DNA from 3 places in the Nostoc sp. 2RC genome. Region 2 is predicted to be linked to each of the others. Evidence: predicted binding sites of a transcription regulator. Region 2 holds the regulator's gene; each other region holds the start of a gene.
The links. Region 2 encodes HrcA, which represses chaperone genes, less so after heat shock. Its sites were predicted from a motif close to TTAGCACTCNNGANTCNNGAGTGCTAA; they were not measured.
Positions count from the first base shown of each region.

Region 1: a site for HrcA is predicted at 1,271-1,297, ahead of groES (co-chaperone GroES). Genes of this name have one in related genera too.
Region 3: a site for HrcA is predicted at 1,070-1,096, ahead of groL (chaperonin GroEL). Genes of this name have one in related genera too.

Region 1 is NZ_JACKZU010000146.1:2,770-5,050, reverse strand. It holds gene groL (chaperonin GroEL) at 1-825, opposite strand, end outside; gene groES (co-chaperone GroES) at 942-1,253, opposite strand.
Region 2 is NZ_JACKZU010000195.1:11,769-14,049, reverse strand. It holds gene GNE10_RS20715 (DUF2834 domain-containing protein) at 1-360, opposite strand, end outside; gene hrcA (heat-inducible transcriptional repressor HrcA) at 373-1,470, opposite strand; gene GNE10_RS20705 (rhodanese-like domain-containing protein) at 2,057-2,281, opposite strand, start outside.
Region 3 is NZ_JACKZU010000010.1:46,478-48,758, forward strand. It holds gene groL (chaperonin GroEL) at 1-1,037, opposite strand, end outside; gene GNE10_RS02775 (MraY family glycosyltransferase) at 1,194-2,276, shown strand.

The sequences.
Region 1 (2,281 bases), on a different contig from region 2:
CACAGCAGCAACATTCAGTACACCGCGCAAACGGTTAACTACTAAGGTTGCCAAGGCTTCTTTTTCGATATCTTCGGCAATAATTACCAAAGGACGACCAGCACGAGCTACTTGCTCTAACACTGGTACGAGGTCTTGTACGAGAGCGATTTTTTTATCGGTGAGCAGGAGGAAAGGCTCATCGAAAACCGCTTCCATCCGTTCTGGGTCAGTGGCAAAATAAGGAGAGATGTAGCCTTTATCAAAGCGCATCCCTTCAGTAATTTCCAACTCAGTGGTCATAGATTTCCCTTCTTCTAGGGAAATTACGCCTTCCTTGCCCACCTTATCCATAGCTTGGGCAATCATTTGACCGACTTCTTCGTCGTTACCGGCTGAGATTGCACCAACTTGGGCAATGGCTTTGGAATCTTCTACGGGACGGGCATGTTCAGCAATTTTATCTACCAAAAAGGCGGTAGCTTTATCAATACCACGCTTCAACAAAATCGCATTAGCACCAGCAGCAACGTTCCGCAAGCCTTCTTTGACAATCGCATGAGCTAAAACGGTGGCAGTGGTGGTGCCATCGCCCGCAGCATCATTGGTCTTAGAAGCAGCTTGACGAATCAGAGCTACACCAGTGTTTTCAATGTGGTCTTCTAATTCGATTTCCTTGGCGATGGTTACACCGTCATTAACGATTTGCGGTGCGCCAAATTTCTTTTCTAGGACTACATTCCGACCTTTGGGGCCAAGGGTAACAGCTACAGCCTCAGCCAGAATGTCAATGCCTCGCTCCAGGGCGCGACGGGCGTTTTCGTTGTAGATAATGCGCTTTGCCATAGGTGTCTCAAATTCAAGGAGTAAGTCAATTTTTTTTCAATTGGGCATTGGGCATTGGGCATTGGGCATCGGGAAAACTCTTTCCTATTCGCCATTCCCCCAACCCTACTCCCTTGTTAGATAACGACTGCTAAAATATCCTTTTCAGAAAGCAGTACATATTCTTCAGTACCAAGTTTGATGTCAGTACCAGCGTACTTAGAGTACAGAACCTTATCACCGACTTTAATTTCCAATTCTTGACGGCTACCGTCGTCATTACGCTTGCCAGGGCCAAGGGCGACTACTTCACCGACTTGGGGCTTTTCCTTAGCGGTATCGGGCAAATAAAGACCACCTGCGGTCTTTTCCTCAGAGGCGCTCACTTTTACGAAAACGCGATCGCCTAAAGGTTTTACTGTAGAAACGGTTAGAGATATTGCTGCCATATCGTTATTCTCCAGAGTTAGCACTCTCAACTCCTGAGTGCTAATCTACCCAAAAGCAGCCTACAATGGCAAGAATTTCTTAAGTACGGGTTCCCGAACTAGGATCTCTTGGGTGTACTTAAGTACAAATGCTTAATTATTTTTATTCTTCGGGTTCTGTTCCGGAAGCTGCGAATATTTTTATAGGGACTAGGGTATGGGACATGGGGCATAGGGCATAGGGCATAGGAGATGAGGAAAATAACTATTAACTCCTAACTCCTAACTCTTAACTCCTAATTGTTAACTCTTAACTCCCAATCCCAATGCTCCATTCCCCATCTCAGTAAACTTTATTTGCAAAGCTTGGAAATTGTTATAGAACTGTAATCAGGGAGCCGCTCTATGAGTAACAATAAGGTGATCCAGAAAAGCCATCAAATCCCCAAAACCACCAAGCCTCTTGAACATAAAGTCCTGAGTAATTGTGTAGAAAGTTTAGGAATGGGAAAAATTCAGCAACATACTTTTATTCGTGCTGAGCAACCACACCCTAACTACTGCTCAAAACCAGCTAGTCTGGAATCTTGGGAGTACTTAAAAAGCGACTTAAAGAGCAAAAACTTCAAAAGTCGCAAGCAAGTCATCCCATTTGTGTCCTTAGAACTCAAGCCAATTGCTTGCAGGTTTCTGGTTCTGGACTCATAATGGTGGTCTACCCTGATGGGGTCTGGTATCGCCAGGCAAACTCGGAAGTTATTGAGCGGATCGTTCAAGAACACTTAATCGGCATAATGGCGGTTGAAGAATATGCATTTTTAACCCATCTTTTGCCAGAAACTTCCCTGGTTTATTGCGAATGTCTCATGAAGGCTTAACAACCGAAGGATATGTTATGGCAGTAAGCTTTTAGAAAGTGCGGGTTGGTTTTGAGGTAGGGTCATCTTTAAGCCAATACTTAACTAGTGAGTCAGAAGGATTATTATTTTATCAGTGTTTTTTACCCCGCCCCTTTCAAAGCGATATATAATAGCGCATTATAGATACTA
Region 2 (2,281 bases):
TACACGAGAATCTAGCAGCTTGAAGAAAGTATTCTTTTGACCAACAAATTTTTGATTTGGTTCTCTAAGGGCTAAGTAGGGCAATAGGGCAAAAGCACCAACCCCAAAAGAAGCGATCGCAAATAGCCAAGCAGGTATTTTTTGCCCTCTACCATCGATAAACACTACTGCGCTGTAGATGAGGGGCCAAACGCCCATGAGGTTGAATAGGGCTATTACTAATGGATTAATACCTTGCCATTGACCAAGAGAAAGGTTTTTAATCAACTCGAATGTGCCTGGTTGTTGGGGAGGCGAGAGGATAAACGCATAGACAATGAATCCCAGCCATAGTAATCCAAAGGCAATTTTTCTCACCATAATCTCTGTAAATTAACTGAAAGCTTCTGAAAGGTAATCAGCAGCAGCAGCGACAACAGCGATCGCACTTTCATAATCTAGGCGTGTTGGCCCTAAAACTCCTACACTACCCACAGGTATTGAACCTCGGCGATAGGTAGAAGAAATCAAACTACAAGTACGTATCGGTTCTAAGGGATTTTCTGCACCAATGCGAACGGTTACCTTGGACTTACCCAAATCTTCTGACTCTGATTCTTCAAATATTAATCGCCATAGCTGGTCTTGTTCTTCTTCCAGGAGGTGGATAATTGTTTGTACTTGTTGTAACTGCGAGAATTCCGGCTGACGCAAAACTTCTGCAACACCTCTAACCATAATTTGTGTTGCAGTGGGCGCTAGAGTGCGACGAGTCAATTCTGCAACTGAAGTTTTGAGAAATTCGCCGTAGCGTTGAAATTCTCGATCTAATTGACTCCAGTCGAGAGAGGCTAATTCTAACAAACTCCGCCCTCGTAAGTGACTATTCAAAAAGTTAGAAACAATTTGCAATTCGCGATCTATTACTTCTGGTTCCCGTTGTGTTTCCTCTGGTGCTAGCGACAAATCCATTAATTTGGAGTGTGTTTCATAATTATCAGTCACTACAATCAGCATGATTTTTCCGGCGTCAATTTGCACTAATTGTAGATGTCGCACCAGTGCTGTCGTGGTTTGAGGCATGGTAATCAAGCTAATGCAGCCGCTCAAGGTTGCTAAAATTTGTGCAGCTCCTTGCAGCAAAGTTTCTAAACTCCAATCTTCCCAATGTAGGCGCTTTTGCAGTGCCACTTCTACTTCTTTTGCTAATATTTCTGTTCGCGTAACGTCTTTCAGAGAAGGTGTAATTAGCTGGTCAACATAAATGCGATACCCTGAGTCTGAAGGTACTCTTCCAGCAGAAGTATGTGGTTGGTAAAGTAACCCAGACTTTTCTAAAACACCCATGACATTACGAATCGTTGCTGAGCTAACACCCAAATCGTACTCTTCCACCAAAGCCTTTGAACCAACAGGCTCTGCCGTAGCAATGTAATGACGTACTGTAGCCCAAAGTATATGCTGTTGTCGATTGGTCAACTGGACTTCCATAGAGTATGCTTTGCTGAGTGCAAATTTTAATCAAAAATTGGATTGGAAAAAGTTGAGGATTCGATCCTAAACAAAATTATTAATAATTAATTAATTTAATAGATTATACAATTATATTGTGATAAATACTTTTAAAGTCTGCGTATAATACGGTGGAAGCTCTGCTGCAAACATAATTTTATTTTTGGCTATAAAGAGCGACTATCTTAATCTACAAGTTCATAGCTTTATAACCGTATTTTTGCACAACTATATATTGCGAACAGTATTAGCGAATACGTATTTTTGTAGCGATCGCTGCTAAATTAGGAATTAAAAACTGAATAAATCTAGACCCTATGTAAGGTTCCAAGCTTCCCCAAGAAACCCCCAAATTGATTGACGGTTAATTTTACAATAACATTAGACCTTTTGCAAGAGGGGGAAAGGGAAAAGGTTAAAGGGAAAAAGGTTTTTATTTGTCCTTTCCCCTTTACCCCTTACCCTTTTCCCCACTTCTCTTAGAAGTCTATTGCTAATTTTGACTGTTGACTGCGAACCGTTAACAGTCAACAGTCATCTGCTGTTATCTATTTTTTGGAATTCCCTAATACTGGGGAATTGAAGGGTCTACTAATTTAGAGTAGGCATCAATACCGCCCGAAATATTTTGCACATTAGTGAAGCCTTGAGCAATTAACCACTGACACATCTGGGCAGAACGGATACCGTGGTGACACAGCACAAGGGTTTCAGCTTGGGGATTGAAGATAGTCGGTACTTGATCGCCCCATTCGGGAAATTCACTTAAAGGTAAGTTAACAAAGCCCTC
Region 3 (2,281 bases), on a different contig from region 2:
TGACCAATGCGCTTTTGCACCTCTGGCTTGCTGTCACTACCAGCGACAATTGTGGTGTTTTCTTTATCGATGGTGATTTTGCGAGCAGTTCCCAGGGTTTCCAAAGAAGCAGTATCCAAACTCAAGCCGATTTCTTCAGAAATCAATTGTCCGTCGGTGAGAATGGCAATATCTTCTAGCAAAGCTTTGCGGCGATCGCCAAAACCAGGAGCTTTGATAGCAGCTACAGTCAGTACACCCCGCGCTTTGTTCACAACCAAGGTTGCCAAGGCGTCTCCTTCCACATCTTCCGCGATAATCAGCAAAGGCTGACCGGAACGAGCAACTTTTTCCAACACTGGCACTAAATCCTGAATGCTGCTGATTTTTTTATCAGTAATCAGAATGCGGGCATTTTCAAATTCCACGATTTGCCGTTCGTTGTTGGTGACAAAGTAAGGAGAAATATAACCTCTGTCAATTTGCATCCCTTCAACCACTTCTAATTCAGTTGTCAGGGATTTTGATTCTTCAACGGTAATCACACCATCCTTGGTGACTTTTTCCATTGCTTGGGCTAGCATATTGCCAACTTCTTCGTCGTTTCCGGCAGAGACAGTGGCAACTTGAGCGATGGCACTTCCTTCGACTGGTTTAGCTATCTTGGCAATTTCTTCTACAAGCGCTTCGATAGTCTTGTCGATCCCGCGCTTTAAGCTCACTGGATTACTACCGGCCGCAACGTTCTTCAGACCTTCCCGAATCAAAGCCTGTGCCAAAACGGTAGCAGTTGTAGTTCCATCCCCAGCAACATCTTTAGTTTTTGATGCCACTTCCTGGATGAGTCTTGCACCTGTATTTTCCAAAGGATCTTCTAATTCAATTTCCTTGGCAACAGTGATACCATCGTTGACAATTTGAGGTGCGCCAAATTTTTTCTCTAAAAGGACATTACGACCTTTGGGCCCCAAGGTGATTTTTACGGCATCCGCAAGGGCGTTAACACCCCTTTCTAGAGCTCGCCGCGATTCCTCGTCAAATGCAATAATTTTCGCCATGTTTTATTTCTCAAGCGCTTCCATTAGACAATTTAGCACTCACAGGTCAAGAGTGCTAATGTCTCCAACAAGTCAAGTTACAAATGGAATTGAAAAATTGATTAATATACAGGTGATCCTCATATTAAATACTGGCAGTAATGCTTGAATTGGGAGATGAACCTAGACAACTCCCTTAAATCCCTTGGTATTGTCGAACCTAGCGGCACCGGCTGGTTGGCAGTAGTATTTACATTCCTCTTAGCTTGGCTTGTAACCTGGCGTTTAATTCCCACTGTACGCAAATTCGCCTTGCGAGTAGGTTGGGCAGACCAACCAAACGCACGGCGGCTGAATCGAGAACCTTTGCCCAATGCAGGCGGGCTAGCTATCTACGCTGGTGTAATTGCCGCGCTGGTATTAGCTAGTCTTTTACGACCCATCGAAGTCCAAAACGTATTGGCTCAGGTACTAACTATTCTCTTGGGGGGTTCAATATTAGTCCTAGTTGGCTTTATTGACGATCAGTTCGGTTTACCGCCCTCCGTTCGTTTGTGGGCACAAATTGTCACAGCACTGTTACTCGTAGCTAACGGCATCAGTGTGAAAGTGATGTTTGGCACACCCATCGACTCACTTCTGTCCATGTGCCTGACAGTACTATGGGTAGTGGGGATTACCAACGCCATCAATTTAATGGATGGGATGGATGGTTTGGCGGGAGGAATCAGCTTTATTACCGCCATGAGTTTGTTGGGGGTTTCAGCTCAATTTAACAATCGTGCGGCGGCTACTTTAGTTTTGGCAGCCTTAGGGGGTGCGGCACTGGGCTTTTTACGCCACAATTTCCATCCGTCACGGATTATTATGGGCGATGCTGGAGCGTACTTTTTCGGCTATGTATTGGCAGCAACTAGTATTTTAGGCAAACTGCAACAAAACACAGTGTACGCTCTGGTACCCACGGTTTTATTTTTGTTGTTGCCCGTACTAGATACTACTCAAGTATTTGTACGAAGGCTATTAGCAGGAAATAACCCTCTGAGCACCCCTGGCAAAGACCACCTGCATCACCGCTTACTAGCCTGGGGACTCTCCCAACGCCATGCAGCATTCACACTGTGGGGAGTTACTTTAGTTTGCAACTTACTAGCGATGAGAATACAAGGTATGACTTTCGCTGTCATGTTAGCCACCGCCAGTAGTATTATTATTCTTTTGGGCTTTACTGTGTGGCAAAGGATACGTCAACAACATTAGACTTC